Regions from separate parts of the Microbacterium aquilitoris genome, predicted to be linked through region 2. Evidence: predicted binding sites of a transcription regulator. Region 2 holds the regulator's gene; the other holds the start of a gene.

Region 1 (14,709 bases), on a different contig from region 2:
GAATCGACCGAACCGGCAGAACCGGACACCGCGTCCGTCGAGTCGGCTGACGCCCCTGTCGAGCAGACGGAGGCATCCGCCCCCACCGACCCGCGCCTGTTCGAGGCGCACGACCTCGCGCGCGCGGCGCTTCTCGAGGTGACTCCCGAGGCGACCGTGGGCGATGCCGCGGGGTATCAGCTCGAAGACGGAGGTGTCGTCTCGCTCCGTTTCGCGAACCGGATGGCCGGTTACCCCGGCTGGTTCTGGACGGTGAGCGTCGCCGTCGTCGAGGGATCCGACCCGACCGTCCTGGAGGTGGAGCTGATGCCCGGCGACGGCGCGCTGCTCGCTCCCGAGTGGTTGCCGTGGGCCGAGCGGCTCGCGGAGTACCAGGCGGCTCAGGCCGCGTCGGGCGAAAACACGTCCGACGAGGACGATGACGTGGACGACGACGACGAAGACGCCGACGAGGATGACGCCGACGAGGATGACGCCGACGGCGAGGACCTCGATGCCGGCGACTTCGAGAGCGACGGTTCTCCGATCCTTCACGCCGGCGATGTCGACGGCGTCGACATCGACGAGCTCGACGAGTCGGAAGATGACGTCTCATCCGATGAGGACGACGACGAGTCCGACGAGGACGAATCCGACGACGATGACGATGACGATGACGACGAGAACGATGACGACGAGAATGCGGAGGTGCTGCGCGAGTACTGACGCGCGGCATCCGCTCTCACACGAACGCGGCCCCGGGGATCACTCCTCGGGGCCGCGTTCGTCGTGCGGGGTCAGCCGGCGAGGTGCTCGACCGTGTAGTCGATGGCGCGGATGAGCTGACGGACGTCGTCGGGCTCGATCGAGACGAACGTCGCGACGCGCAGCTGGTTGCGACCGAGCTTGCGGTACGGCTCGGTGTCGACGATGCCGTTCGCGCGGAGGCTCTTCGCGACGGCGGCCGCGTCGACCGAATCGTCGAAGTCGATCGTGACGACGACGGGGGAGCGGTCGGCCGGGTCGGAGACGAACGGGGTCGCGAAGGACGCGGCATCCGCCCACTCGTACAGGGCGCCCGAGGACTCCGCCGTCCGGGCGCCCGCCCAGGCGAGGCCGCCGTTGCCGTTGATCCACTGCAGCTGGCTGTCGAGCAGCTGCAGTGTCGCGATGGCGGGGGTGTTGAGCGTCTGCTGCAGGCGCGAGTTGTCGAGCGCGTTCTTCAGGCTCAGGAACTCGGGGATGTACCGACCGGATGCCGCGACGCGTTCGATCCGCTCGATGGCGGCCGGCGACACCGCGGCGTACCAGAGGCCGCCGTCGGAGCCGAGGTTCTTCTGAGGCGCGAAGTAGTAGACGTCGGCCTCGGCGATGTCGATGTCGATGCCGCCGGCGGCGCTCGTCGCGTCGATCACGGTGAGGGCGCCCGGGTCGCCGTGGACGCGCGAGATCGCCGTCGCGACACCTGTGGAGGTCTCGTTGTGGGCCCAGGCGTAGACGTCGACGCCGTCGACGGCTTCGGGCTTCGCGCTCGTGCCGGGCTCGGCGCGGCGCACATCGGGGGCCTCGAGCCAGGGGGCGGCGGCAGCCGCGGCGAACTTGCCGCCGAACTCGCCGAACACGAGGTTCTGCGCCCGCTTCTCGATGAGCCCGAAGGCCGCAGCGTCCCAGAACGCGGTCGATCCGCCGTTGCCGAGGATGATCTCGTACCCCTCGGGAAGTCGGAACAGCTCGGCGAGACCGGAGCGGGTGCGGCCGACGAGGTCCTTCACGGGTGCCTGGCGGTGCGAGGTGCCGAAGAGCGATGCCCCCTGGGTGACGAGCGCCTCGAGCTGCTCGGCACGGACCTTGGACGGGCCGCAGCCGAATCGTCCGTCGACGGGCAGGATCTCGCGGGGAAGGGTCACAGTCGCCATGGCGAGAAGTCTAAGGCGCAGGCCCCGGCGGCTCCGGTTCCATGACGCTCCGCGACCGGATGCCGGATAGGCTGGGAACGCACTGTCTCCCGCGCGAAAAGGCCTTCATGACCGACCTCATCGACACCACCGAGATGTATCTGCGCACCATCCTCGAACTCGAGGAAGAGGGCATCACGCCCCTTCGTGCGCGCATCTCCGAGCGCCTCGGCCACTCCGGCCCCACGGTGTCGCAGACGATCGGCCGTATGGAGCGCGACGGTCTCGTCGTCGTCTCAGAGGACCGCAAGCTCGAACTCACCGACCCGGGCCGGCAGAAGGCCGTCGACGTCATGCGCAAGCACCGTCTCGCCGAGCGCCTGCTGTCGGACGTCATCGGCCTCGACTGGGCATACGTCCATGAAGAGGCGTGCCGCTGGGAGCACGTCATGAGCGAGCTCGTCGAGCGTCGGCTCATCGAACTCCTCGACCACCCGACCGAGTCCCCGTACGGCAACCCCATCCCGGGCCTCGACCAGCTGGGCGACGTTCCGGCCAACGCGTTCGACAACGGCGTGGTCGGCCTCGTGCGTCGGCTGAACGACGCCGGCGGGCCGGTGACGGGCAGCATCCGTCGTCTGGCGGAGCCGATGCAGGTCGATCCCGAGCTCCTGACGCAGCTGCGCGACGCGGGTGTGGTCCCCGGGCGCACCGGCTCGTTCCGCTTCAACGAGGGGTACGTCCTTGTCGAGATGGACGGTGTCGACGAGGCGCTCGAGCTCCCCGTCGAGGTCGCCTCGCACATCTTCATCGTCGACGCGCGCGAGATCTGAGCCGTCGCCGCGGCCCCGCTCACAAGAGCGGGAGCGTGACTTATTCGTTACCTTCCGGTAGCCTCGGAGGGTCCATAGGCGAGAAGCCCGCCACGGACCGCCTCGCGAGTTGCCTCTCCGGCTCGTCATTCGCCTGGTGTCCCCTACATCCGTGCCCGACACGGAGTGCCGACGAGCCAGCATCCTCACCCGCGGATGCGGAGGCGCTGGAGGACAGCTTGGCTGAAGAGTTCCACCCGTCGAACGAGATTTCTGAGGCATCGACGGCCCCCCGCAGAGGTCGCTTGAGCAAACGTGTCGCCGCCACGGCGCCCGCCACCCGCTCGACGTCCCCGCGCCCTCACCCCGTCCGCAGCTTCCTGACCGTCGCCGCCGTCGCCGGCATGGTCGCGACCGTCGCGATCCCGGCGTTCGCCGCCGCCGATCGGGGCGACGTCGCCGAAGCGCGCACGCTGCAGCAGGTCTCGGCCGACGACGCACAATCGCTCGTCGTCGCATCCGAAGGCAGCCCCGAGACCCTCGCGCGCGGTGGGTACTCCGCCACGACTCCCGAGGAGATCGAGGCAGCGAAGGCGAAGGAGGCCGCAGAGAAGGCCGCCAAGGCCGCGCTCGCAGCCCGACTCGCGTCAGCCTCGTCCTCGTCATCGTCGTCGCGCAGCTCGTCGAGCTTCTCGTCCTCGGTCCCGCTCGTGTCGCCGGGCTCGGGCACGGTCCGCCGTCCGCTCGCGCACTTCAACAACTTCGGCACGCCCTACGCGGGCCACAAGGGCACCGACTACATGGTCGGCCGCGGCGAGCCGATCTACGCCGTCGCCGACGGCACCGTCGTCGCGTCCTCCGAGTCCGGACCGGGCTGGGGTGTGTACGTGAAGATCGCTCACAACATCGGCGGTGTGCGGGTGACCTCGCTCTACGCGCACATGGACTGGGGCACGCGTCGCGTCTCCGTCGGCGACAAGGTCTCGGTCGGCCAGTTGATCGGCCAGGTCGGTTCCACGGGCCGTGCCAACGGCACCCACCTCCACCTCGAGATCCGCATCAACAACGGGTACACGAACGCCGAGTCCTGGCTGCAGGCCAACGCCGGCTGACGAGACACACAGTCATCGTTCTGCTGATGTTCGCCCTGGGGCATCCCGGCGTGTAATACCCTGACCCCGACGCTCGTTCGAGCCGAGGGGAGCCGTATGGACATCCAACCCCGCATTCGCAACCGGAATGCGCTAGGTCGGCATGTGCTGCGGCATCGTGTGCACGATTGCCACGACGTCGGTCGTGCGAATAAGGCGCTGTCTTCATGACGGCGCCTTTTTTCGTACCCGCACCCCTCTCGACCCGGACCGCGTCGACGACACGGAAGGCCGTGAAGCCGTCTCGGCCGTTCGAGAGGACACCCCTATGCGCACCCTGGTGCTGAATGCAGGTTACGAACCCCTGGCCGTCATCTCCTTCAAGCGAGCCCTCGTGCTCGTCATGACCGAGAAAGCCACCATCGTCGAACGCGTCGAAGAGGACCCCGTCTGGGGGACCCGCGACGTGTACGACCGTCCGGCCGTCATCGTGCTGACCCGCTATGTGCGGATCCCGGCCGGCCGGCGGGTCCCGGTCACCCGCCGTGGCGTGCTGCGTCGCGATGGCCACCGGTGCGCGTACTGCGGCAAGAGCGCGTCGACGATCGATCACGTGCTGCCGCGGTCGCGCGGCGGAGCCGACTCGTGGGAGAACCTCGTCGCGGCGTGCCTGCGCTGCAACAACGTCAAGGGCGACCGCACCCCGCAGGAGATGAACTGGGAGCTGCGATGGATGCCGCAGCCCCCGCGCGGAGCCGGCTGGCGCGTCCGCGGCACCGAGCGCACCGATCCCGCGTGGGAGCCGTACCTGGCGCTGGCGGCGTAGCGCCCAGGTCAGACGCCGGATTCGACCCAGGCGTAGGGCAGGAACTTGCCGTCGATCGTGATGACGACCCGGTCCCCGTCGGGGTGTGCGACACGATCGAGAGAGATGCTGCAGTTGATCGCGCTCATGATGCCGTCGCCGAAACGGTCGTGGATGAGGGCTTTGAGCGCGGGCCCGTAGACCTGCACGAGTTCGTGGAAGCGGTAGATCGTCGGGTCGGTAGAGAGATCTGCCTCGGCGGCGCGGTTCGGCTGGCGGGTGAGGGCGTCGACGAGCGCGGCGTCGAGTCCGAGGGCGTCGCCGAGGCGCTCCGCTTCGGCCGGGGGGAGGGCGTGCATCCCGAGAACGGCCGCGGCGGTCCACACCGGCGGACGGCCGATGAGCTCGCTCACCGCGTCCCACGAGAGTCCGCTCTTGCGTCGCACCTCGTCGATGGCGGCACCGGCGGCCTGCTTGCTGATGATCTGGGGGAGCGTCATGACGTGTCCTCTCGTCGGTTCGTTCCATCGGACCAGTCCCGGAGCGTGAGGCGGCAGGAAGAACGCGCACGGATGCCGTCGTTGTGCGCACGTGTGACACGGTCGAAACGCGCGCGACGCGCCAGGGCAAACCTCGGTGCCTAGCGTGGGCCCATGGCGGCGATCGAGCGGTGGATGCAGGCGGTGGTGGATGCCGTCCCGCAGCCGCTGTGGGTCATCGGACCCGGTGGCGCCGTCGCCCACCTGAACGAGGCCGCCGGGCGGTTGCTCGGATACTCCGATCCCCGCCGGGTCGTGGGAGGTCCGAGCCACGAGGTGCTGCACGGGCATCGCGCAGACGGCTCCGCCTACCCCGCGCACGAGTGCCCGATCGTCCACGCGGCGGATCACGGCGGTGACCCGCGGGGCAACGAGGTGTTCGTCACCCGCGCGGGACGGCCGCTCGACGTCGCGTGGCAGGTGGCGGAACTGCCCCTGCCCGAGCATCGACTGCTGTCGTTCGAGCCGCAGGCGCAGGTTCCGGCGATGCGCGGGGTGCCGTCGGCATCCGCTCTGCGTGCGCAGATCGCCGCGCGGCACCGCGACCCGGAGTTCTGCGTCGACGTGCTCGCGCGGGATGCGCACGTGTCCGTGCGGACGGCGCAGGCCGTGCTGGGGCGCGAGGGGGAGAGCCCTGCGGCGCTGATCCGCGAGTACCGGCTCGGGAGCGCGCAGGGGCTGCTCCGCGACGGGATGCCGGTGGCCGCCGCGGCGTACAGTGCCGGCTTCCGCGATCCGGACACCTTCGCGCGCGCGTTCCGGCGCCGGTTCGGTGTAGCGCCGGGAGCGTTCGCCCGCGACGCGGGCTGAGCCCCGGCATCTGGCCTGTGCGTTGACGCGGGTTGTGGGGAGTGCGCCCGCGCGGGAGACCGCTCGCGTAGCGTGAGGGGCTCGATCGAGACCGATGCCCCGTAGGAGCTTCATGGATACGACGACGGTGGTAATACTCCTGATTCTGGGATTCCTCGTGGTGGGCTTGGCTACCTGGGTGGTGTTCTCGCACCGCCGGCACACGCGTCGATTGGCGGGTCTCGCCGAGACGGCTTCCGCCGAGCGCCAGCAGTGGGAGATGCATCTGCAGCAGGTCGTGCAGGAGGGTACGGCAGCGCATCTCGCCGATGTCGCGGCCGAACGGCGGGAGAAGGAGGAATCCCAGGCTCTCGTCGCTCGCTACCACCAGGCCTACACGGCGTCCCTCAAGTGGGAGGTGGGGAGTCGGGCGAAGCTCCTGGAGATGGTGTCGGCGCACGGACTGGACGGCGTCTTGTTCTCGGGGATCGTCTTCGCCACGGGTGGCCGGGAGCAGCCGAAATATGTGACGCAGCTCGATCATGTGCTGCTCATGGACGATCGCGTGATCGTGATCGAGGCGAAGAACTGGAAGGGTGTCGTGTTCGACGGGGTCGCTCCGTCGTCCGTGCACGCGGCGTTCGGCGCGCTGATCGACGCCGGTTCGGACGGCGAGTTCGCCATCCAGGTGCGGCGAGAGGATCAGGGAACGGGGCTCTCGATCACACGGCACCCGGACCCGAGCGGTACCTCGGAGAAGCACTCCGTGGCTCCGCGCGTGCAGGTCCGAAGGCAGGCCTTCGCGCTGCGCCGGCTCATCGAGGCCAGGACCGGTGAGGACCTCAGCATCGACGCCTGCGTCTTCTACTCGCACAAGAGCGTCCGACTCTTCACGCCGCGGAAGGGGGCACCGTCACGGACGCCGTACACCCCGGTCTTCGATACCGCGGGTATGCGCGCCCACCTCGGCGCGCTCGGACCCGGTCGCATCGGACCGGGCCTCATCGAGCGACTCGCGCCGGGCCTGGCCTCGATGGCGACGGATGCGACGGGCGTCGGTGCGTACGCCGAGGAGTGGCAGAGCGTTCTCGACGCCGTTCAGGGTGAGCAGGTGGACTGAGGCTCGGCATCCGCTCGTTCGGAGTGGGGGAAAGCGGGCGCGGGCGATGTCGGAACCCGTGCGTATCTTCGACGTAGACGGCTTGAGTCGTTCGAACAAAGCTTCTACCATGTCGAGGTGAGATCCATCGTGCGCGACACCGCTACCGCCCAAGAGGTGCAGCGGCTGCGCGCGCAGATGGCTCAAATCCAGGGGCGCAAGCTCGAGGCGCCGCCCCTTCCCACCCATCCTGCCCTGGCCGAACTGCTGCCGGGCGGGGGGCTGCGGCCGGGATCGTCGTATTCGATCGGCGGCTCGATGTCGTTGCTGTTCGGCCTGTTGGCGCAGCCGTCGCAGACCGGCAGCTGGTGCGGGGTGGTCGGGATGCCGGGGTTCGGCGCCGAGGCGGCCGAGAAGGCGGGCGTCGACCTGTCGCACCTCGTGCTGATCCCCGAGCCGGGTCCGCGCTGGCTTGCCGTGACGGCGACGATCGCCGACGTGCTGCCGGTCGTCGCGGTGCGGCCGCCGACTCGGGCGAAGGATGCCGAGATCTCGCGGCTCGCGGCGCGCATGCGCGAGCGCGGCGTGGTGCTGCTCGTGCAGGGGCCGTGGCCGCAGACCGAGGCGATGATCGATGTGACGGATGCCCGGTGGTCGGGCCTCGGCGACGGCTACGGCGTGCTGTCGGATCGGGAGCTGACCGTGACGGTCACGAGCCGGCGTTTTCCGGTGCCGCGGTCGTCGCGGATGCTGCTGCCCGCCCCCGATGGGGCGATCGCGGTGCGCGAGCAGCCCATCGCCCCGGTGGTCGACCTGCCGATGCGGGCGGTGAGCTGATGGATCCCGCACTCGTCGACACCGGGATCGAGCCGGTGCGGAGCCTCGTCGTCTGGGTGCCCGACTGGCCGGTGGTCGCGCTGGGTCTCGAGGGGCTCGCCGAGGCCGAGGGGCCGATCGCCGTCTTCGCGAAGGGGATGGTCGCCGCGACCTCGCCGGCTGCGCGGGCGGACGGGGTGCGGCGGGGGATGCGGCGCCGCGACGCGCAGGCGCGATGCCCGCAGCTCCAGGTCGTCGACGCCGACGACGCGCGCGACCACCGCACGTTCGCCCCGCTCATCGCCCGGCTCGAGGAGATCGCCCCGGGTGTGCAGCTGCGCGAGCCGGGGCTGTGCGCCCTGCGGGTGAAGGGCCCCGCGCGGTTCTACGGCGGCGAGGCGGGTGCGGCGACGGCGCTCACCGGCGCGCTCGCCGAGCTCGGCGTGAACGATGTGCGCGCGGGGGTGGGGGATGGTCCGTTCACGGCGGAGCAGGCCGCCCGCACCACGGGCCCGGACGCCCCGATGCGGATCGTGCCGCCGGGGGCGGCTGCCGCGTTCCTCGCGCCGCTGCCGGTGACGGCGCTCGAGGACGAGTCGGTCGCGAGCCTGTTCGCGCGTCTCGGCATCCACACCCTCGGTCAACTCGCCGCACTGCCGCCCGCCCGGCTCATCGAACGGCTCGGACCCCGCGGGGCGCGACTGCACGCCCTCGCGTCGGGGCTCGACTCGCAGCCCGTGCAGCCGCGCACGCCGCCGCCCGAGCTCGAGCGTGAGGTCAGCTTCGAGCCGCCGCTCGAGATCGCCGATCAGGTGGCGTTCGGCATCCGTCTCGCCGCGGAGCAGTTCATCTCGGGGCTCGGCGCCGTCGACCTCGTCTGCACCGAGCTGCGCGTCGCGCTGACGGGGGATCGCGGCGACCACAGTGAGCGGGTGTGGCTGCATCCGGGGGCGTTCGATGCGGCCGCGGTCGTCGACCGGGTGCGGTGGCAGCTCGCGGAGCGAGGGCTCAAGAGCGCCGTCGCGAAGGTGCGGATCGTGCCCGAGAAGGTGGACGCGGCATCCCATCACGTGACAGGTCTGTTCGGCTCGGGGCCCGAGGAGCGCGTGCACTCGGCGCTCTCGCGCGTGCAGGCGATGCTCGGACATACCGGCGTCGTCACCCCGCAGGTCGGCGGCGGACGGTGGCTCGCCGAACGGCAGGTGCTCGTGCCGTGGGGGGACCGCGCCGTCATCGCCGAGCGGGCGCGGCCGTGGCCGGGGAGCCTGCCCGACCCGCTGCCAGCGACCGTCTTCCCCGAGCCGGTCCCGGTCGCCGTCATCGATCGCGACGACGACATGGTCGCCGTCGACGGCCGCGGCGAGCTGACGGCCGAGCCGATCGCGCTGATCCTGCCGGGAGCGCCGGACGCATCGGGGGCGCGGAGGCCCCGGCATCCGCGTCGCATCGCCTCGTGGGCAGGACCCTGGCCCGTCATGGAGCGGGGGTGGGATGCCGCGCGCACCCGTCGCGCGCACCGGTTCCAGGTGGTCGACGAGGCCGAGACCGCGTGGCTGCTGGTGTGCGAGGAGGGCGTCTGGCACGCCGAGGGCAGGTACGACTAATGGGGTGGGGCAACAACCCGTCGGTCTCGTGGTCGGAGATGGAACGGATCCTCAGCGACCGGCGGCGACCCGAGGGGGCACCGGCGGGCACCGACGGCGGCGACAGTCCGGCGTGGTCGCACAAGCGTGGAAAGTACCGCACACCCGAGATCGAGCGGCCACTCGACGCGGTGCCGTACGCCGAACTGCACGCGCACTCGTCGTTCTCGTTCCTCGACGGGGCGTCCTCGCCCGAGGATCTCGTCGAAGAGGCGGAGCGCCTGGGCCTGCACGCCCTCGCGATCACCGACCACGACGGGTTCTACGGCATCGTCCGCTTCGCCGAGGCGGCCGAGCACCTGCAGCTGCAGACCGTGTTCGGGGCGGAGCTGTCGCTGGGTCTTCCCGGTCCGCAGAACGGCGAGCCCGACCCGCACGGACGGCACCTGCTCGTGCTCGCCCGCGGCGAGGAGGGGTACCACCGGCTCGCCGCAGCGATCACGCACGCGCAGCTGTCGGGTGGCGAGAAGGGGCGCCCGGTCTACGACCTGCACGACCTCGCCGATCGGGCCGGCGGGCACTGGCAGGTGTTGACCGGATGCCGCAAGGGCGCCGTCCGGCAGGCGCTCGCCGTCGACGGGCCGGCCGCCGCGGCGTACGAGCTCGACCGGCTCGTCGACCTGTTCGGGCCCGAGCGGGTCGACGTCGAACTCATCGATCAGGGCGCACCGACGGATTCGCGCGACAACGACGTGCTCGCCGCGCTCGCCGCCGAGCGGGGGCTTCCGGCCGTCGCATCGAACAACGTGCACTACGCCGTGCCCGAGAAGGTGCACCTCGCGGCAGCGGTTGCGGCGGTGCGGGCGAACCGCGGGCTCGACGAGCTCGACGGCTGGCTGCCTTCGCACGCCAGCGCGCACCTGCGGTCGGGGGCCGAGATGGCGCGGCGGTTCCGGCGGTATCCGGGCGCGGTCGAGCGCACCGTCGAGCTCGCCGACGCGCTCGCGTTCCCGCTGCGACGGGCCAAGCCCGCGCTGCCGAAGATGCAGGTGCCCGAGGGGCACACGCCGATGACGTGGCTGCGGTACCTGGTGTGGGAGGCCGTGCCTCGCAAGTACCCGGATGCCACCGATGCGAACCGTGCGCGCATCGAGAAGGAACTCGGCGTCATCGAACAGAAGGACTTCCCGGGGTACTTCCTCATCGTGCACGGCATCGTGCAAGAGGCGCGGCGCCGCGGCATCCTGTGTCAGGGGCGGGGGTCCGCCGCGAACAGCGCCGTCTGCTATCTGCTCGACATCACCGCGATCGACTCGATCTTCTACGACCTGCCGTTCGAGCGGTTCCTGTCCGCGCTCCGCGATGAGGAGCCCGACATCGACGTCGACTTCGACTCGGACCGGCGCGAGGAGATCATCCAGTGGGTCTACGAGACCTACGGACGGGAGCGAGCGGCGCAGGTCGCGAACGTCATCCAGTACCGGCCGAAGAACGCGATCCGCGACATGGCGAAGGCGCTCGGGCATTCGCCGGGGCAGCAGGATGCCTGGTCGAAGCAGGTCGAGCGCTGGGGTGCGATGCTCGACACCCCGGGCAACCACGACATCCCCGATCGGGTGATCGCGTACGCGGGTGAGCTGTTGAAAGCGCCTCGGCACCTCGGCATCCACTCGGGCGGCATGGTGCTGACCGATCGTCCGGTCGGCGAGGTCGTGCCGATCGAGCACGCGCGCATGGAGAACCGCACCGTCATCCAGTGGGACAAGGACGACGCCGCGTGGATGGGGCTCGTGAAGTTCGACCTGCTGGGGCTCGGGATGCTCGCCGCTCTCCAGTACTGCTTCGACATGATCGAGGTGGCGACGGGGGAGCGGTGGAGTCTCGATGCGATGCCGAAGGAGGAAGCGGCGGTCTACGACATGCTGTGTCGCGCCGATTCGATCGGGGTGTTCCAGGTCGAATCCCGCGCGCAGATGGGGCTTCTGCCCCGTTTGCAGCCGCGGAAGTTCTACGACCTCGTGGTCGAGATCGCCCTCATCCGACCGGGGCCGATCCAGGGCGGCGCGGTGCATCCGTTCGTGCGTCGCAAGCTCGGCGACGAGCCGATCACGTACGCGCACCCGAAGCTGAAGCCGGTGCTGGAGCGGACCCTCGGCATCCCGGTGTTCCAGGAGCAGCTCATGCAGATGGGCATGGCGATCGGCGATCTGTCGGGGGAGGATGCCGATCTGCTCCGCCGCGCGATGGGATCGAAGCGCGGGATCGAGCGGATTGATTCGTTGAAGAAGAAGCTGTACGAGGGGATGGAACGGAACGGCCTGACGGGTAAGGCCGCCGACGACATCTACGTGAAGATCCAGGCGTTCGCGAACTTCGGCTTCGCCGAGAGCCATTCGCTGTCGTTCGGGCTGCTCGTGTACGCGTCGTCGTGGCTGAAGCTGCACTACCCGGCGGCGTTCCTCGCGGCGCTCTTGCGAGCGCAGCCGATGGGCTTCTACTCGCCCGCGACGCTGACCGCCGACGCGCGACGGCACGGGGTCGAGGTGCGGCGTCCCGACCTGCACGCGTCGGGGGTGGAGGCGGGGCTGGAGCCGGTGTCGGAGGGGGCGACCTACCGCCGCGACCCGACGGGCCGGGACTCGTGCGCCGACCGCATCCAGCCGCCCGTGCCGGAGTTCGACCGGTCGCTGCCTGACGAATCGGCGGCGCATCGGCGCGACGGGAACTTCGCGGTGCGGCTGGGGCTCGCCTCGGTCACGGGTATCGGGGTGCCGCTGGCGACGAAGATCGTGGCGGAGCGGGAGGCATCCGGTCCGTACCGGGACCTGCGCGATCTCGTGCGGCGCACCGGTGCGACGGCGGCGCAGCTCGAGGCGCTGTCGACGGCGGGCGCGTTCGAGAGCCTCGGGATCACGCGGCGCGAAGGCATCTGGTTGGCGGGGGATGCCGCGCAGGACCGGCAGGAGTTCCTCGAGGGATCGCTGGTGTCGGTGCAGCCGCCGCTTTTCCCCGACCAGTCGAGTTACGACGTGCTCGCCGCCGACCTGTGGGCGACGGGGGTGTCGGCCGACGACCACCCGCTGACGCACTACCGCTCGCAGCTCGACGCGCGCGGGGTGATCACCTCGTGCGGCATGCGCGAGCATGAGATCGGTCGGCGCATCGAGGTCGCAGGGTTGGTGACGCACCGGCAGCGGCCGGCGACGGCATCCGGGATCACCTTCCTGAACCTCGAAGACGAGCACGGCGTCATGAACGTGATCTGCTCGGTCGGGGTGTGGAACAGATACCGGCGCATCCTGCGCGACAGTCCCGCCCTCATCGCGCGCGGCATGCTCGAGCGCTCGCCCGAGGGTGTGACGAACCTCGTCGCTGACGGGTTCGAGGACCTGCGAGTGGGAGTGACGCACCGGTCGAGGGACTTCCAGTGACCTGCCTAGGCTGTCGTGATGGACGACCTGGGCATTCGATTCACGATTCTGATCCTGCTGGCGGCGATGGGGGTCCTGCTCATCTGGGTCGCCACCGCAGCAGCGTCGGGGCGGTTGACGCGCAACCACATCGCCGGGATCCGCATCCCCAGCACGATGGCCAGCGACGAGGCATGGCTCGCCGCCCACATCCGCGCGAAGCGTCCCACGGTCTGGGGTGGGGTCGCTGCCCTGGTCGCCGGGCTCTGCGCGTTCCTGCCCGTGCCGACCGAGTCCCTCTCGATCGTGGTGATCGGGGCATCCGTCGTGGTGCTCGCCTGCGTCCTCTACGGCGCACGCGTCGGCAGTCGCGCCGCCGTCGAGGTCGAGCGCGACAAGCGACGGGCTGTCTGATCACTCCCTGCTGCGGGAGACCTGCCACGTCGGGAACGGATCCTCGAAGGTCGCCCATGCCGACGGTCCCGCCGCGAGCTCGTCGTCGGTCAGCGCCGTCTCGTCGAGGGCGGCGCGCAGCGCGCGGTGGTGCAGATCGAGCCCGATGAAGGCGATGTCCTCGCCGACGGCGAGGAGCCCCTCAGCCTCCGCCATCCCGTCGTCCACCTGGACGGGCGAGAAGGCGATCATCGACCCGACGTGATCCCACTGCGCGATGACGTTCGAGCGGGTCGCGAAGCGGCAGAACCCCGCCGAGCGGATGACGGAGCCGAACTCCCCGCTCTCGATCCGTTCGTCGAGCAGAGTGTTCAGACGTCCGGGATGCAGCGGGCGGACGTTCTCGTACCGCAGGGCGCTGATCCGCGGGTCGGTCATGTGCGGCGCGAACTCCCCGTTCAGCAGCTGCACCCATCCGGGCGCGTCCTGGTGGGAGCGAATCGGGATCGGTGCGATGGGCAGCAGATCGACGGCCGGCTGATGCAGACGCAGTCGCGCGGACGGGGCGAGGTGGCTGACCAGCGCCATCGTGATCGAGAGGTCCGGAGTCGACAGTCCCGACCAATTCACGAGCATGATCGTCGACGCGTACTCGAGCTGCTGCACCGCGAGCAGGGCGTGAGCCGTGTAGCGGGTGCGCGGCATCCCGCTGTCGTCGACCTCGGAAGATCCCGCGTAGGTCTCGCGTCGGAGGTCGTCGAGGAGGTGGGGCGCATCGACGACGCACACGACGCTGCGCAGGCGCAGCCCGCTGCCGCGCTCGGCGAGCGTCCCGATGACGTCGAGAATCGAGGCATCCGACGGGAACTCGGCCACGACACCGCTCCCGACGTCGAGCCACGGCAGAAAGGCTGCTGCGCTCGACCCCGGGTCCTGCGGGGCGAGTCGGGATGCCGCGAGGAGGGGCCTCGACGTCGCCTGGCTCAATCGCGCCGCGTAGCGCGCCCGCTCGGGACCGCATGCTCCCATCACGGCGATCACGTCCGTCTCGATCATCCGACACCTCATTCCATCCCGGCGTGTGTAGCCTTGATGATAACCGTTCTCAATTAGGAGTGTGTCATGAAGGTCCGAGCGTCCCTGAAGTCCCTGAAGAAGCAACCCGGCGCGCAGGTCGTCCGCCGACGCGGGCGGGTGATCGTCATCAACAAGCTCAACCCGCGGTTCAAGGGCCGCCAAGGCTGACGCCGGCCCGGCGTGCTGGGCCGGCGTCACCTGGTACTGACCCGCTGATCTCGGGGCCGCGCCTTACCCCGCCGCGGCGCGCCGCCGCTGCACCGCATCCACGATCACGTCGACCACGACGAACGCGGCGAGGGTCCACCCGACGAGCGGCAGCGCGAGCCCGACCAGCACGCCGCCCGCGACAACGGCCGTGACGCCCCACCAGGGGGCACCGTCGAGCACGCCGCGCCGCGGCGGCATCCCGACCCGTGCG
Region 2 (14,709 bases):
CCCGGCGGCGACGGTCGTGTTCTTCAGAAGGGCGATGAAGACGCTCATCATCGGCGGGATCACGGAACGGAACGCCTGAGGGAGGACGACGAGCGACATGACCTGCCCGAAGGTCAACCCCAGCGCGCGAGCGGCTTCCGCCTGCCCCACGGGCACGGTGTTGATCCCAGACCGAACGGTCTCTGCGACATAGGTGGCCGTGTAGATCCCCAGGGCTGCGACGGCGAACGCGACCTGAACGCCTCCGCTCGACCTGATGTCGAGGAGAGGCGGAAGCGTGAAGGCGAAGCCGAAGAAGACGAGCGTGAGGGGGGTGTTCCGGATGGTGTTGACGTACGCCGTGCCGACCGCGCGCGCGATGGGAACGGGCGAGACGCGCATCGCGCCCACGATGATCCCGAGGATCAGCGCGAGAAGCCCTCCACCGAAGAACAGCACCAGGGTGCCTCGGAGCGCTTCTCCCCAGAAATCGAGGTTGTCGGTGATGACGCCCATGCGGTCCTTTCGAACGTCTCAAGAAGGGGAACCCCGGGGGGCGAATCAACGCCGCCCCGGGGTATCAGGTCAGTCGACCTGGGGCTGCGTGGCCTCGACGCCAGCCGGCTCGAGGTACTTCTCGTACAGGGCGGTCCAGACGTCGCCGCCGTCGGTGAACAGCTTGTTGATGTGGTCCTTCAGGACGGTGTCACCGTCCGCAAGGCCGACGCCGTAGCGCTCCTCGCTGAACGGCTTACCGGCGAGCTTGAGCTTGTCCTTGTCCTCCGCGACATAGCCGGCGAGGATCGCCTCATCCGTCGTGATGGCGTCGACCTGGCCGTTCAGGAGCTGCTCGACACACTCGGAGTAGGTCTGACGTTCAGTGACCTCGCCGTTGTACTCATCGCGGATGCGCTGCAGCGGCGTGGACCCCGTGACCGAGCAGGTGACCTTGTCCTTGAGGTCGTCCGGGCCGTTGATGGAGTCGTCGTCAGCGGCGACCAGAAGGCCCTGGCCGGTGATGAAGTACGGTCCGGCGAAGTCGATGACCTCGTCGCGAGCGGGGGTCATCGAGTAGGTGCCGACGTAGTAGTCGATGTTGCCGTTGACGATCTCCTGCTCGCGGTTGGCCGACGGGATCGTCTGGAAATCGATCTGATCCTCGTCGAAACCGAGGGATGCCGCGATCCACCGCGCGATCTCGACATCGAAGCCGGAACGCTCACCGGAGACGGCGTCCTCGTAGCCGAGGCCGGGCTGGTCGCTCTTGACACCGACGACGATCTTGTCGGCCTTCGAGGCGCGGTCGAACGTCGGGCTGCCGTCGAGGTTCACGTCGCTCGCGACCTCCCAGAGGGCCTTGTCGTCGTCACCGCCGGCAGCGCCGCCGGGGGTGGTGGGGCTGCCGCTGTTGCAGCCGGCGAGAGCGAGTGCCGCGATCGCGATGCCGGCGAAGGCGCCGGCGAGTCGAGTCTTACGCATGTGATCCTCCTGGTTTCGTGTCGTTCGTCATTCGTCGCGCCGGTGCAGGGCGCGGACGTCTCAGTGGGTGATGAGTTTGGAGAGGAAGTCCTTCGCGCGGTCGCTCTTCGGGTTGGTGAAGAACTCCTGCGGCGTCGCTTCCTCGACGATCAGCCCGTCGGCCATGAAGACCACGCGGTCAGCGGCCTTACGGGCGAAGCCCATCTCGTGCGTGACGACGATCATCGTCATCCCGTCCTGCGCGAGACCGACCATGACGTCGAGGACCTCGTTGATCATCTCGGGGTCGAGAGCCGAGGTCGGCTCGTCGAAAAGCATCACCTTGGGCTTCATCGCCAGGGCCCGCGCGATCGCGACACGCTGCTGCTGGCCTCCGGAGAGCTGAGCCGGCAACTTGTCGGCCTGGTGGCCGACGCCCACACGGTCGAGCAGTTCGCGGGCGAGCTTGTCGGCATCCGCCTTCTTCATGCCCTTGACCTTGATGGGCCCCAGGGTCACGTTCTCGAGGATCGTCAGGTGCGAGAAGAGGTTGAAGGACTGGAAGACCATGCCCACATCGGCGCGGAGGGCTGCGAGCGCCTTGCCCTCGGCCGGGAGATCCGCGCCGTCGATCGTGATCGACCCGCTCGTGATCGTCTCGAGGCGGTTGATGGTGCGGCAGAGCGTCGACTTACCCGACCCGGACGGGCCGACGACGACGACGACCTCGCCACGGTTGACCGACAGGTCGATGTCGGTGAGGGCCTGGAAATCGCCGTAGTGCTTCTGCACGTTCGTCATGACGACGAGCGGCTGGCCACGGCGGACATCGATGTTCGACGTGCGCGGCGCAGGATCGGCAGCAGGAGTGGTCATGCTCCGACCCTATGGGGGATGACGTCCGGAGACCCGCCTGGTTGCGCGGGGTTTACAGTTCCGTAATCATTCGGGTCCGTTGCCCGCGCGCTGGGCGAAAGCGGACTCGTACAGACAGACGCTCGCGGCGGTGGCGAGGTTCAACGATTCGGCCCGACCGTAGATCGGCAGTCGAAGCGACAGATCGACCAACGCCAGCGCATCGTCGTCGAGGCCTCGGGCCTCGTTTCCGAACACCCAGGCGGTCGGCTCGGCGAGGGTCCCGCGGTGATCGACGAAGTCCTCTCCCCCGACATCGGCAGCGACGATCCGGAGCCCCGCCGAGCGGGCACGACCCGCGGCATCCGCCAGTTCGATGCCGACCGCCACCGGAAGGTGGAAGAGCGAGCCGGTCGTTGCACGGACCACCTTGGGGTTGAAGGGGTCGACGGTGCGACCGGTGAGGATGACCGCGTCGGCACCGACGGCATCCGCTGCTCGGATGATCGTGCCGAGGTTGCCGGGATCGCGCACCTCCTCGCAGATCACGATGAGCTTCGGGTCATCGGCGAAGATGTCGCGCACCGACGTCGGCACCTGCCGGGCCACCGCGATGATGCCCTGCGGGGTCACGGTGTCGGCCATCGCCTCGATCACGGCCTCGCTCGCGAACTCTACATCGACGTCCGCGTCGGATGCCGCATCGCGAATGTCCTGGTGCTTCTCCCATGCCGACGGAGTCGCATACAACTCGATGAGCGTGTCGGGCCGCCAGACGAGGGCCTCCCTCGCCGCCTGCGGACCTTCGAGCAGGTAGAGCCCGGTCTCTTGACGGGCTGCACGCTTGGTCAGCTTCGCAACAGCGCGGACACGCGGCGATCGGGGGTTCTCGAGCACGTTCTCAGTGTAGGGCGCGGGTACGGCGGGCACGCGAAAGGGCGCCCTCCGAAGAGGACGCCCTTTCTGAAAGGTGCCGCGGTCAGGCCTTGGGGGCGTTGACGTCAGCCGGCAGCGCAGCCTTGGCGGTCGCGACGAGCGACGCGAAGACGGCGGGCTCGTTCACCGCGAGCTCGGCGAGCATGCGACGGTCGACCTGGACACCCGCGAGGCCGAGGCCCTGGATGAAGCGGTTGTACGTGACACCGTTCTGACGGGCAGCGGCGTTGATGCGCTGGATCCAGAGGCGACGGAAGTCACCCTTGCGCTTGCGACGGTCCCGGTATGCGTAGACGAGCGAGTGGGTGACCTGCTCCTTCGCCTTGCGGTACAGGCGCGAACGCTGTCCGCGGTAACCGGAGGCGCGCTCGAGGATGACGCGACGCTTCTTGTGGGCGTTGACAGCCCGCTTGACTCTAGCCATTTCTTCTACTTCCTAAATCTGCGTCGGCGATCAGATGCCGAGGAGCTTCTTGGCGACCTTGGCGTCACCCTTGGCCAGGACCTGCTCCTGGTCGAGGCGACGGGTACGACGGGTCGCCTTGCCCTCGAGGTTGTGGCGCAGGTTGGCCTGCTGCTTCATCAGCTTGCCGCTGCCGGTGACCTTGAAACGCTTCTTGGCACCCGAGTGGGTCTTCTGCTTCGGCATATCTCTTCCTTCGTTGGGGATCCCGCGGACGGGAGTCTGTGGTGCGCTTACTCCGCCGGAGCGGAAGCGGGGGTCTGTTCGTCGTCGGCCTGACCACCGCGCGCATCGCGCGCTGCCTGCTTGGACGCCGCGCGAACGGCGTTCTGCTCGGTCTTGACCTCGGACTTGTTCTTGTGGGGCGCGACGACCATGACCATGTTGCGTCCGTCGATCGTGGGGTTGGATTCCACGGTGCCGAACTCGGCCACATCCTCGGCGAACTTGCGGAGGAGACGGACACCCTGCTCGGGGCGCGACTGCTCGCGACCGCGGAAGAGGATCATCGCCTTCACCTTGTCGCCCGCCTGGAGGAAGCCCTCGGCGCGCTTGAGCTTGGTTATGTAGTCGTGCGCCTCGATCTTCAGACGGAACCGGACCTCCTTGAGGACGGTGTTCGCCTGATTGCGCCGCGCTTCCTTGGCCTTCTGCGCAGCCTCGTACTTGAACTTGCCGTAATCCATGATCTTGACCACGGGGGGCTTCGAGTTCGGGGCTACCTCGACGAGATCGAGGTCGGCCTCCTGGGCCAGGCGCATGGCCACCTCGATGCGGACGACGCCGACCTGCTCACCCGCGGGTCCGACGAGGCGGACCTCGGGGACGCGGATGCGGTCATTGGTGCGGGGATCGCTGATGCGGAACTCCTCTTCGTGCGGTGGACGGCCTCCGGTGACACGGAAAATGTGTCGCCGGGCGGAAGATCGTCACGTCCACCCCGCACGATGCATGCATCGGCGTTCTGTTCTGCACCCTGGACAACCTCGACGAGCGAGGCGGAGTGCGAGACCCGGTAGCCTGGAGCGGCAAGCGCGGGTGGGATGTGATCCTCTTTCGACACGGAGCAGAACACTCCGGTGCCCGCAGAAGTCTAGCAGAGAGCAGCACGTGAGTACTATTCCGGCCGACCACAGTGATCACGACCCCGAGCGCCTCTCGCGCTGGGAAGAACAGGAGCGGGTCGCACAGTCGGCCACGCGCGACATCGCGGACGTCCCGGCCGTCGAGGTGATCACCACCACGTCCGTTCACCTGATGAGCGCCGCCGCCGTCAAACTCGGTCTCGCCGACGATCCCGACCAGCAGAAGGACCTCGACGAGGCCCGCAAGCTGATCAACGCCCTCGCCGGCCTGATCACCGCCGCCGCCCCCGAGGTGAGCGACATGCACGCGCGCTCGCTCCGTGACGGGCTGCGGACGCTGCAGCTCGCGTTCCGCGAAGCATCCTCGATCCCCGACCCGATCGGCAAGGGTCCGGGCGAGAAGTGGACCGGCCCCGTCAACTGACACCGATACGAAGGGGGATGCCGTGCGGCATCCCCCTTCGTGCGTATCAGGCGCGGACGAGTTTGACCGTCAGGGCGTCCACGAGGACGGCGACGCGATCGTCCGCCGCCCATCGGGATGCGAGTCGCTGCAGGATGGCGTCGAGCGCGGGCTGATCGAGACCGTCGACGAGGTGCAGGCTCACGACGAGCTCGGGTCCCCGCAGACGCGAGTGGGGGTCCCCCGTCGCGACCGACAGATCCAGGACACCGAGCTCGGTGCCGATCGACTCCTGCAGGCCGGCGAAGACCTCCGGCGATACGTGCGGAGCCTCCCACGGCAGCCCCTGCCCGATCGCCCACACCGCGGGACGACGCAGGACGAACTCCGTTTCGCTGCCGGGATCGATGACGATGAGATCCGTGTCGTCCGCCGCGGCCGAGAGCGCGATCCGGATACCGTCGGCGGGGACCGGGCGGGCCGCGGCATCCCATCGCGACATCGCTGCGACCGACGTGAACACCGGAAGCACGCGACGGCCGTCGGGAGCGGCGACCGTGACGATCGAGAGTTCCTGCGTCTTGTCGACGATCAAGCCGGTCGGCCCGACACCCTCCTCGCCCTTCTCGGCGACCAGGGGGATGAGAAGGCGAGCCGTCCGGTAGGCGTCGACCACGGCTCCCGCCGAGCCCTCACCCGCGTGGAAGGCGGTCAGCGCCGCGAGCAGCGCCGGATCAGCGCTGCCGTCGTCTCCGCTGTGGGGGTTCGGCTGGAAGCTCCGCCCCTCCCAGGGGACGCCGGCGGAATCGGCCGCGCCGCCCGAGTGGGGGTCAGTGTCCGGCGACATCCAGCGCCTCGGCCAGCGTGAACGCGCCGGCGTACAGGGCCTTCCCGACGATCGCGCCCTCGACGCCCAGCGGGACGAGTTCGCGGAGCGCCGCGATGTCGTCGAGGCTCGAGATCCCACCGGATGCGACGACGGGCTTGTCGGTGCGGACGGCGACCTCGCGCAGCAGCTCGATGTTCGGCCCCTGCAGCGTGCCGTCCTTCGTCACGTCGGTGAGCACGTAGCGGCTGCAACCGGCATCCTCGAGACGGTCCAGGACCTGCCACAGGTCGCCGCCGTCACGGGTCCACCCGCGGGCTGCCAGGGTCGTCCCGCGGACGTCGAGCCCGACGGCGATCGCCTCGCCGTAGCGGAGGATGACGTCGGCCGCCCATTCGGGGTTCTCGAGAGCCGCGGTGCCGAGGTTGATGCGGGTCGCACCGGAGTCGAGCGCCGCGTCGAGGGATTCGTCGTCGCGGATGCCGCCCGAGAGCTCCACCTTCACGCCGCGGAGCGATTTGATCACCTTGCGCAGCAGTGACGCGTTCGAGCCGCGACCGAAGGCCGCGTCGAGGTCGACGAGGTGGATCCACTCCGCGCCCTGGCGTGCCCACTCCTGCGCTGCGTCGACCGGGTCGCCGTAGCTCGTCTCGGTGCCGGCCTCACCCTGCGTCAGTCGGACGGCCTTGCCGTCGGCGACGTCCACAGCGGGCAGCAGGGTCAGTTCGGGCGTGGATGCGAATTCGTTCATGGCTCCGGGTGGGATGGGGTGCACGCCGGGCGCGCGCACAAGGGGACAGGTTACTCCGACGCAGGAAGCGAGGAGATCCAGTTGGAGAGCAAGCGGATGCCGGCGGTCCCCGACTTCTCAGGGTGGAACTGCGTCGCCGAGAGCGGGCCGTTCTCGACGGCCGCGAGGAACGGCCGGCCGTAGTCGCACCAGGTCAGCACCGGCTCGCGGAACGGCTTGATGACGTCGAGCGTCCAGTCCTGCGCACCGTAGGAGTGGACGAAGTAGAACCGCTCGTCCTCGAGACCGGCGAACAGCGTGGAGCCCTCGCCCGTGCGGACGGTGTTCCACCCCATGTGCGGAAGCACCGGCGCCTGGAGTTCGGTGACCGACCCCGGCCACTCCCCCATCCCCTCGGTGTCGACCCCGCGCTCGACGCCGAGTTCGAACATGACCTGCATCCCGACGCAGATGCCGAGCACCGGCATCCCGCCCGCCAGGCGGCGACCGATGAGCTCGTCACCGCGACTCGCGCGGAGTGCGGACATGACCGCCGAGAACGCGCCGACTCCCGGGACGAGCAATCCGGCCGCGTCCGCGATGAGGCCGCGATCCTTGGTCAGTCGCGCATCGGCGCCCGCCTCGATCAGCGCTTTGACCGCCGAGTGGACGTTGCCGGAGCCGTAATCGAGGACCGCGACGACCGGTGCTGCGGTCACAGGGCGCCCTTCGTGCTCGGGATGCCCTGGACGAGCGGATCGAGCGCCTTCGCCTGACGGAAGGCGCGCGCGAACGCCTTGAACTCGGCCTCGGCGATGTGGTGGGGGTCGCGTCCGCCGACCAGCGTGACGTGGACGGTCAGACCGGCGTGGAACGCGATCGCCTCGAACGCGTGGCGGACGAGCGAGCCGGTGAAGTGGCCGCCGATGAGGTGGAACTCGTAACCCTCGGGCTCTCCGGAGTGAACCAGGTACGGACGCCCGCTGATGTCCACGACCGCCTGGGCGAGTGCCTCATCGAGGGGAACGAGGGCGTCGCCGTAGCGGGAGATGCCCGCCTTGTCTCCGAGCGCCTGACGGATGGCCTGCCCGAGGACGATCGCCGTGTCCTCCACCGTGTGGTGAGCGTCGATGTGCGTGTCGCCCGTCGCGCGGACGGTCAGATCGGTGAGCGAGTGTTTCGCGAAAGCCGTGAGCAGGTGGTCGAAGAACGGCACCGTCGTGTCGATCGTGCTCTGGCCGGTGCCGTCGAGATCCAGCTCGAGCTCGATCGTCGACTCGCTGGTCGCACGCCGGACGGAGGCGGTGCGGGACGCGGGGGTGCTCATGCGTCGAGTCTATCGACGCGCGGCATCCGTCCCGCCGCCCGATGTCGCGATGCCACTCAGAGCGAGGCGAGCGCCTCGAGGAATGCCGTCGACTCCTCTTCACTGCCCGCGGAGACGCGGAGGGTGTGCGGCAGCCCGACGTCCCGGACGAGGATGCCGCGGTCGTACAAGCCCTGCCACGTGGCCTGCGGGTCATCGACGCCGCCGAAGAGGACGAAGTTCGACCAGCTCTCGTACGGCGAGTACCCGAGGGCGCTGAGGGTGGCGGAGATCCGGTCGCGCTGGGCGACGATGTCATCGACCATTCGGAGCATCGTGGGCGCGTGCCGCAGGGCAGCGGTCGCAGCCGCCTGCGTGAGCGCGCCCAGGTGGTACGGCAGGCGCACCAGCCGGAGTGCGTCGATCACCGCAGGGTCGGCGGCGAGGTACCCCACCCGCGCACCGGCGAAGGCGAAGGCCTTGCTCATCGTCCGGGAGACGACGAGACGCTCACGCCCGTGGAGAAGGGTCAGCGCCGAGGGCTCGTCGTGCGGCGCGAACTCCTGGTACGCCTCGTCGACGATCACGATGCCCTGGGACGCGTCGTAGACCGCCTCGATGACATCGAGGGAGAGGGGCGTGCCCGTCGGGTTGTTCGGCGAGCAGAGGAACACGACATCGGGCTGTGCACGCTCGACCTGCTCGGCGGCGTCGGCCGCGGTGAGCGTGAAGTCCTCGCCGCGGGAGCCGCTGACGTACGTGGCGCCCGTCGCCCCCGTCAGCAGCGGATACATCGAGTACGTCGGCGAGAACCCGAACGCCGTCCGCCCCGGGCCGGCGAACGCCTGCAGCAGGTGGTGGAGGACTTCATTCGACCCGTTCGCCGCCCAGATCTGCTCCGGTTCGAGACCGTGGCCGAGGTAGTCGGCGAACCCCTCTCGCAGCACCGTGAACTCGCGGTCGGGGTACCGGTTGATGTCGCGGAGCGCCTGAGCGACAGCATCCAGGATGTCGTCCGCGACGTCTTCGGGAACAGGGTGGGTGTTCTCGTTGACGTTCAACGTCACCGGGAGGGAGGCCTGCGGGGCTCCATACGGGATCTGACCGCGCAGGTCGTCACGGAGGGGTAGGTCGTCGAGACTCGCACTCACCCCGCCATCGTAGGGCGTCACGACGCCTTATTCGGCCGCCTGAGCACTGTAGGAGGCGGGGATCGCGAGGGACTCGCCGGCGTCGACGGCAGTGGACGGGAGGGCGTTGAGGCGGACGATCTCGTCGATGACGTCACGCGGGTCGCTGTCGGGTGCGATGTCCTGGGCGATGGTCCACAGCGAGTCGCCGGGCAGAACGGTCACGGTGCTGAAAGAACCCGCGGGCGTGCCCGCATCGCCACTGGCGAGTGCGCCGCCGCCCGAAAGGATGCCGACACCCAGGGCGACGACGGCAGGCAGAGTCGCAACGGTCATGAGGGCGCGGCGCCCACGCGTCGTGAGACGCAGACGGGTGCGGACAGCGACCGGACGGGCGGGCGTGATGGTGGTGATCGAGTTCATGGTGTCCTCCTCGGGGCAACCCCGGTCAGATGAGATCTTCGCCCCCGCCCATCGGCCGGGACGGGCGGGTGCGAAGTTCTCTTCCGAATCTATCTTCGATGTTCGTACACTGTCAAGAGAGCGGTTATCCGCAGATCGATCGAAGACGACACGCGGTCGGCTACGGGACGATCCCATCGACACCGGATACGGTTTCGATGAACAGAGCCCATCACCAACCTCCGACATTCGAAGGCGAGTGCCCCCGGCTCGACGTCCGACGCCCGGAAAACCGGCGGGGACGCAGGGCCGTGAAAGGAACGACATGAGCGACAAGCCGCAGACCCGCCGGCGCAAGAGCCTGAGCGACAAGCAGCTCGCGATCCTCGAGGTGATCCAGCGGTCGATCGCTCGCTACGGGTATCCGCCGAGCATGCGTGAGATCGGGGATGCGGTCGGCTTGAAGTCGCTCTCGAGCGTCACCCATCAGCTCAATCAGCTCGAGCTGAGCGGGTACCTCCGTCGCGATCCCGGCAAGACCCGGGCTATGGAGGTCCTCATCGACCTCCCCGGCGCCGCCGGGGAGAACCCGGCCGATGCCGCGCCCGCCGTGGGCGACGCCGCCATGGTCCCCCTGGTCGGACGCATTGCCGCGGGGGTGCCGATCACCGCCGAGCAGCAGGTCGAGGAGATCTTCCCCCTTCCCCGTCAGCTCGTCGGCAAGGGCGACTTGTTCATGCTGAGGGTGTCGGGGGACTCGATGATCGACGCCGCCATCTGCGATGGCGACTGGGTCGTCGTGCGCTCGCAGGCGGATGCGTCAAATGGTGAGATCGTCGCGGCGATGCTCGACGGCGAAGCCACCGTCAAGACGTTCCGCCAGCGCGACGGACACACCTGGCTCCTCCCCCGCAACTCCGCGTTCGAGCCGATCCTCGGCGACGACGCGGTCGTCCTCGGGAAGGTCGTCGCTGTCCTTCGAGCCGTGTGATCCAGGTGGGCGCCACCGCGTAGCGTGAGGGCATGACGACGGTCGCTCCTTACGGTTCGTGGATCTCGCCCCTGTCCGCTGCGGACGCCTCCGCCGCGGCGCCGCGTTACGACGGTGCACGTTTCGTGGCCGACGAGGTCTGGTGGGGAGAGTCGCTGCCCGATCAGGGCGGTCGCTCGTCGATCCGGCGCTCGGTCGACGGCGAGGTCGAGGATCTCCTCCCCGCCCCGTGGAGCGCGCGCTCCCGCGTGCACGAGTACGGCGGCGGGTCGTGGACGACCGATGAGGACGGTCGGCTCTTCTTCGTCGAGAAGTCCGATCAGCGCGTCTGGTCGCTCCGCAGAGGAGAGGAGCCGACGCCGCTCACCCCCGACGACCCGCAGGCCCGTCACGGCGGCCTGCGGTGGCAGCACGGGGTGCTGCTCGCGATCCGGGAAGTGCACGACGGCAGCCCCGTGCCACGGCGATCGATCGTGTCCATCCCCCAGGACGGCGGCGAGGCGCGCGAGATCGTCGGGGGAAGCGACTTCCTCGCGCAACCGGCGCTGTCGCACGACGGCAGGCACCTCGCCTGGGTGGCGTGGGACCACCCGGACATGCCCTGGGACCGCACGCAGATCCGGGTCGGAGACCTCGCCCACGGCACCGTGACGACCTGGCGCCCGATCACGTCCGGCGAGACAGCGGCACTTCAGCCGGAGTGGGATGCCTCCGGCCGGCTCATCTGGCTCGACGACCCCTCGGCCGGTCCGAACGCCGGTCGGTGGAACCTGTGGCGGCGGGACGTGGCATCCGATCTTCCGGCGGAGCCGGTCGCCCCCGCGGACGCCGACACCGGAGGCGGACTGTGGGTGCTCGGCGTCCGGTGGTACGCACTCCTGCCGGACGGCGGGATCGTCGCGGTCCGGACGCACGGCGCCGACGAGGTGGTGCGCATCGACGCGGAGGGGACCGCTCGCGCGACCGGCATCCCCGTCCGATCGCGCGCGGTCGTCGAGGATGCCCTCGGATCCCGCGTGCTGGTGTCGGGGATGGCGCCCGGGGTCACCGGCATCTGGCAGCTCGACGAAAACGGCGACGTGACGCTCGTCGTGGGCTCGCGCTCCGACCTCGGCGACGAGTGGATCCCCCCGGCGCGCCCCTTCACGGTGCACGGCCGCCACGGCGACGTCCACGCGTTCGATCACCCGCCCACCAACCCGCACCACACGGCGCCCGAGGGCGAACTTCCGCCGTACATCGCCCTCGTGCACGGAGGCCCGACGGCCCACGTCGGCGGCGTGGCCGACAGCCGGATCACATTCTTCACGAGCCGGGGCATCGGCGTCGTCGAGGTGAACTACGGCGGCTCGACCGGCTACGGGCGGGCCTATCGCGACCGGCTCCGCGGGCAGTGGGGCGTCGTCGATCGCGACGATGTCGCAGCCGCGGCATCCGGTCTCGCCGCGGAGGGACGAGCGGATGCCGCGCGCCTGGCGATCGCGGGGAGCTCGGCCGGCGGCTGGACCGTGCTCGCGGCCCTCGTCGGCACCGACGTCTTCGCCGCGGGGATCTCCCGCTACGGCGTCGGAGACGCGCGCCTGCTCGCCACCGACACCCACGACTTCGAGGCCCGCTACCTCGACGGTCTCATCGGGCCGCTCCCCGCGGCGGAGGCGTTGTACCTCGAGCGCTCACCGCTCAGCCACACGGAGGGCTTCCGCGTGCCGGTCCTGCTCCTGCAGGGATCGGACGACGCGGTCGTGCCGCCGACGCAGGCGGAGGCCATCCGCGACGCCCTGGCCGAACGCGGCGTGCCGCACGCCTACGTCCTGTACGACGGCGAGGGGCACGGGTTCCGACGAGCGGAGACCGTCGTGCACGCGCTCGAATCCGAGCTGGCCTTCCTCGGTCAGGTGTTCGGCTTCGAGACCCCCGGGGTCCCCGCGATCGCGCTCAGCTGAGTCCGAGCCGATCGGTCAGCGCGCGTACGGCGCGAGCTCGGCCGCCAGCCGCTCCGACACGTGGGCGTGGACGGCGGTGCCGCCCTCCTCGTGACGGGTCGACAGGATATGACCGGACTCGTGGACGGCGCTGACGAGATCGCCGCGGTCGTACGGGACGAGCGCGTGGACCTCGACGGCCGGCAACGGCAGAGCGTCCTCGATCGTCGCGCGCAGCTCGACGATGCCTTCGCCGGTGCGCGACGAGACGAAGTGCGCCTTCGGCTCGAGGCCGCGCAGCACGAGGCGCGTGTCGGCGTCGATCAGGTCGGCCTTGTTGAAGACGACGATCTCGTTCGTCGAGCGCGCCCCCACATCGCCCATGACGTCGCGGACGGTCGCGAGCTGTGCGGCCGGGTCGGGGTGCGACCCGTCGACGACGTGCACGATGACGTCCGCGTCGCCGACCTCCTCGAGCGTCGAGCGGAACGCCTCGACCAGCTGGTGCGGGAGGTTGCGGACGAACCCGACGGTGTCGGTGAGCGTGTAGACCCGACCGTCGGCCGCCTGCGCGCGACGGACGGTCGCGTCCAGGGTCGCGAACAGCGCGTTCTCGACGAGGACGCCCGCGCTCGTCAGCTTGTTGAGCAGACTCGACTTGCCGGCGTTCGTGTACCCGGCGATCGCGACCGACGGGATCGTGTTGCGCTTGCGCTCGGCACGCTTGGCCTCACGGGCCGGCTTGAAGTCGCGGATCTGACGGCGCAGCATCGCCATGCGCGTGCGGATGCGTCGGCGGTCGAGCTCGATCTTCGTCTCACCCGGACCGCGCGAGCCCATACCGGCGCCGCCGGCGCCGACCTGGCCACCGGCCTGTCGGCTCATCGAGTCGCCCCAGCCGCGCAGGCGCGGAAGGAGGTATTCGAGCTGGGCGAGTTCGACCTGAGCCTTGCCCTCCCGGCTCTTCGCGTGCTGGCTGAAGATGTCGAGGATGACGGTGGTCCGGTCGATGACCTTGACCTTGACGACGTCCTCGAGGGCGCGTCGCTGGCTGGGCGCGAGCTCGGTGTCGGCGATGACCGTGTCGGCACCGACGGCGACGACCAGGTCGCGGAGTTCCGCCGCCTTACCGCGGCCGATGTACGTCGCGGGATCGGGATGCGGACGACGCTGCAGCACGCCGTCGAGGACGACGGCCCCGGCTGTCTCGGCGAGTGCGGCGAGCTCGCGCAACGAGTTCTCGGCATCCTCCGTCGACCCCTGGGGGTAGACGCCCACGAGCACGACGTTCTCCAGCCGCAGCTGGCGGTACTCGACCTCGGTGACGTCCTCGAGTTCGGTGGACAGCCCCGGGACGCGGCGGAGCGCGGCGCGCTCCTCGCGGTCCCACTGGTCGCCGTCCGTGTCGCCGTAGGCGACGGTGCTCTCGTCCTGCAGCGCCTGTGCGGCGCCGAACACGCGCACCCCCGAACGCGACTCCGCTCGCGCCAGCACCCGGTCTACCGGGTCCACCGGCTCGTCCGTCGCGGCAGGGGTGGTGGTGTCTGTCATGTGATCCTTTCGCGGCCTCGCGGCCATCCGTGAACTCTAGCTTCCCGCGGCTTCCACCGCCTCCGCTACGCTCGTCGCATGGGGAGCGACCATTACTTCAGCGCGTCCCCGTCCAGCTCCGAGAACCTCCGCCGCATCCGTGTGTCCCTCGCCGGTCGCGACGTCGAGGTGACGACAGCGGGCGGGGTCTTCAGTCCCGACCATGTGGACGGCGGGACGGCGGTGCTCCTGGCGAACACGCCTCCGCCCCCGGCGGGCGGTCATCTTCTCGATCTCGGATGCGGCTGGGGTCCCATCGCGCTGTCGCTCGCCATCGACGCGCCTCACGCGACGGTGTGGGCCGTCGACGTCAACGAGCGAGCCTTGGACCTCGTCCGCCGCAACGCTGCGGAACTCAGCCTCGATAACGTCAACGCCGTGCTGCCCGAAGATGTTCCGAGCGACGTCGCCTTCCGCACCATCCGGTCCAACCCGCCGATCCGTGTCGGCAAGGATGTCCTGCACGGACTGCTCGAGACGTGGATTCCCCGGCTCGCCGAGCGCAGCGATGCCTGGCTCGTCGTGCAACGCAATCTCGGTTCCGACTCGCTGCAGCGGTGGCTCGCGGCATCCCTCGACAGGGGCTATTCGGTCACCCGTGCCGCGACCGGGCGAGGATTCCGGGTGCTGAAG

What was found. The regulator LexA, encoded in region 2, represses DNA repair genes until DNA is damaged. The targets are predictions, from matches to a motif close to TCGAACANNTGTTCGA.
Region 1: a site for LexA is predicted at 7,122-7,137, ahead of imuA' (DnaE2-dependent mutagenesis accessory factor ImuA'). Genes of this name have one in related genera too.

The regions. Positions count from the first base shown of each region.
Region 1 covers NZ_JAUZVT010000002.1:372,074-386,782, forward strand. Annotated here, with positions in the region: gene Q9S78_RS08565 (cold-shock protein) at 1-2, shown strand, start outside; gene Q9S78_RS08570 (DUF3027 domain-containing protein) at 1-705, shown strand, start outside; gene serC (phosphoserine transaminase) at 777-1,895, opposite strand; gene Q9S78_RS08580 (iron-dependent transcriptional repressor DtxR) at 2,003-2,707, shown strand; gene Q9S78_RS08585 (M23 family metallopeptidase) at 2,992-3,798, shown strand; gene Q9S78_RS08590 (HNH endonuclease) at 4,106-4,603, shown strand; gene cynS (cyanase) at 4,612-5,082, opposite strand; gene Q9S78_RS08600 (helix-turn-helix transcriptional regulator) at 5,236-5,931, shown strand; gene Q9S78_RS08605 (nuclease-related domain-containing protein) at 6,044-7,030, shown strand; gene imuA' (DnaE2-dependent mutagenesis accessory factor ImuA') at 7,160-7,846, shown strand; gene Q9S78_RS08615 (DNA polymerase Y family protein) at 7,846-9,429, shown strand; gene Q9S78_RS08620 (error-prone DNA polymerase) at 9,429-12,839, shown strand; gene Q9S78_RS08625 (SdpI family protein) at 12,858-13,232, shown strand; gene Q9S78_RS08630 (GTP-binding protein) at 13,233-14,267, opposite strand; gene ykgO (type B 50S ribosomal protein L36) at 14,334-14,456, shown strand; gene Q9S78_RS08640 (PepSY-associated TM helix domain-containing protein) at 14,520-14,709, opposite strand, start outside.
Region 2 covers NZ_JAUZVT010000001.1:1,360,069-1,374,777, reverse strand. Annotated here, with positions in the region: gene Q9S78_RS06705 (amino acid ABC transporter permease) at 1-495, opposite strand, end outside; gene Q9S78_RS06700 (glutamate ABC transporter substrate-binding protein) at 565-1,458, opposite strand; gene Q9S78_RS06695 (amino acid ABC transporter ATP-binding protein) at 1,519-2,238, opposite strand; gene Q9S78_RS06690 (TrmH family RNA methyltransferase) at 2,380-3,189, opposite strand; gene rplT (50S ribosomal protein L20) at 3,272-3,652, opposite strand; gene rpmI (50S ribosomal protein L35) at 3,683-3,877, opposite strand; gene infC (translation initiation factor IF-3) at 3,925-4,599, opposite strand; gene Q9S78_RS06670 (DUF1844 domain-containing protein) at 4,802-5,200, shown strand; gene Q9S78_RS06665 (SseB family protein) at 5,247-6,026, opposite strand; gene priA (bifunctional 1-(5-phosphoribosyl)-5-((5-phosphoribosylamino)methylideneamino)imidazole-4-carboxamide isomerase/phosphoribosylanthranilate isomerase PriA) at 6,010-6,756, opposite strand; gene hisH (imidazole glycerol phosphate synthase subunit HisH) at 6,807-7,454, opposite strand; gene hisB (imidazoleglycerol-phosphate dehydratase HisB) at 7,451-8,062, opposite strand; gene Q9S78_RS06645 (histidinol-phosphate transaminase) at 8,119-9,192, opposite strand; gene Q9S78_RS06640 (LysM peptidoglycan-binding domain-containing protein) at 9,220-9,594, opposite strand; gene lexA (transcriptional repressor LexA) at 9,899-10,564, shown strand; gene Q9S78_RS06630 (prolyl oligopeptidase family serine peptidase) at 10,597-12,507, shown strand; gene hflX (GTPase HflX) at 12,523-14,037, opposite strand; gene Q9S78_RS06620 (class I SAM-dependent methyltransferase) at 14,116-14,709, shown strand, end outside.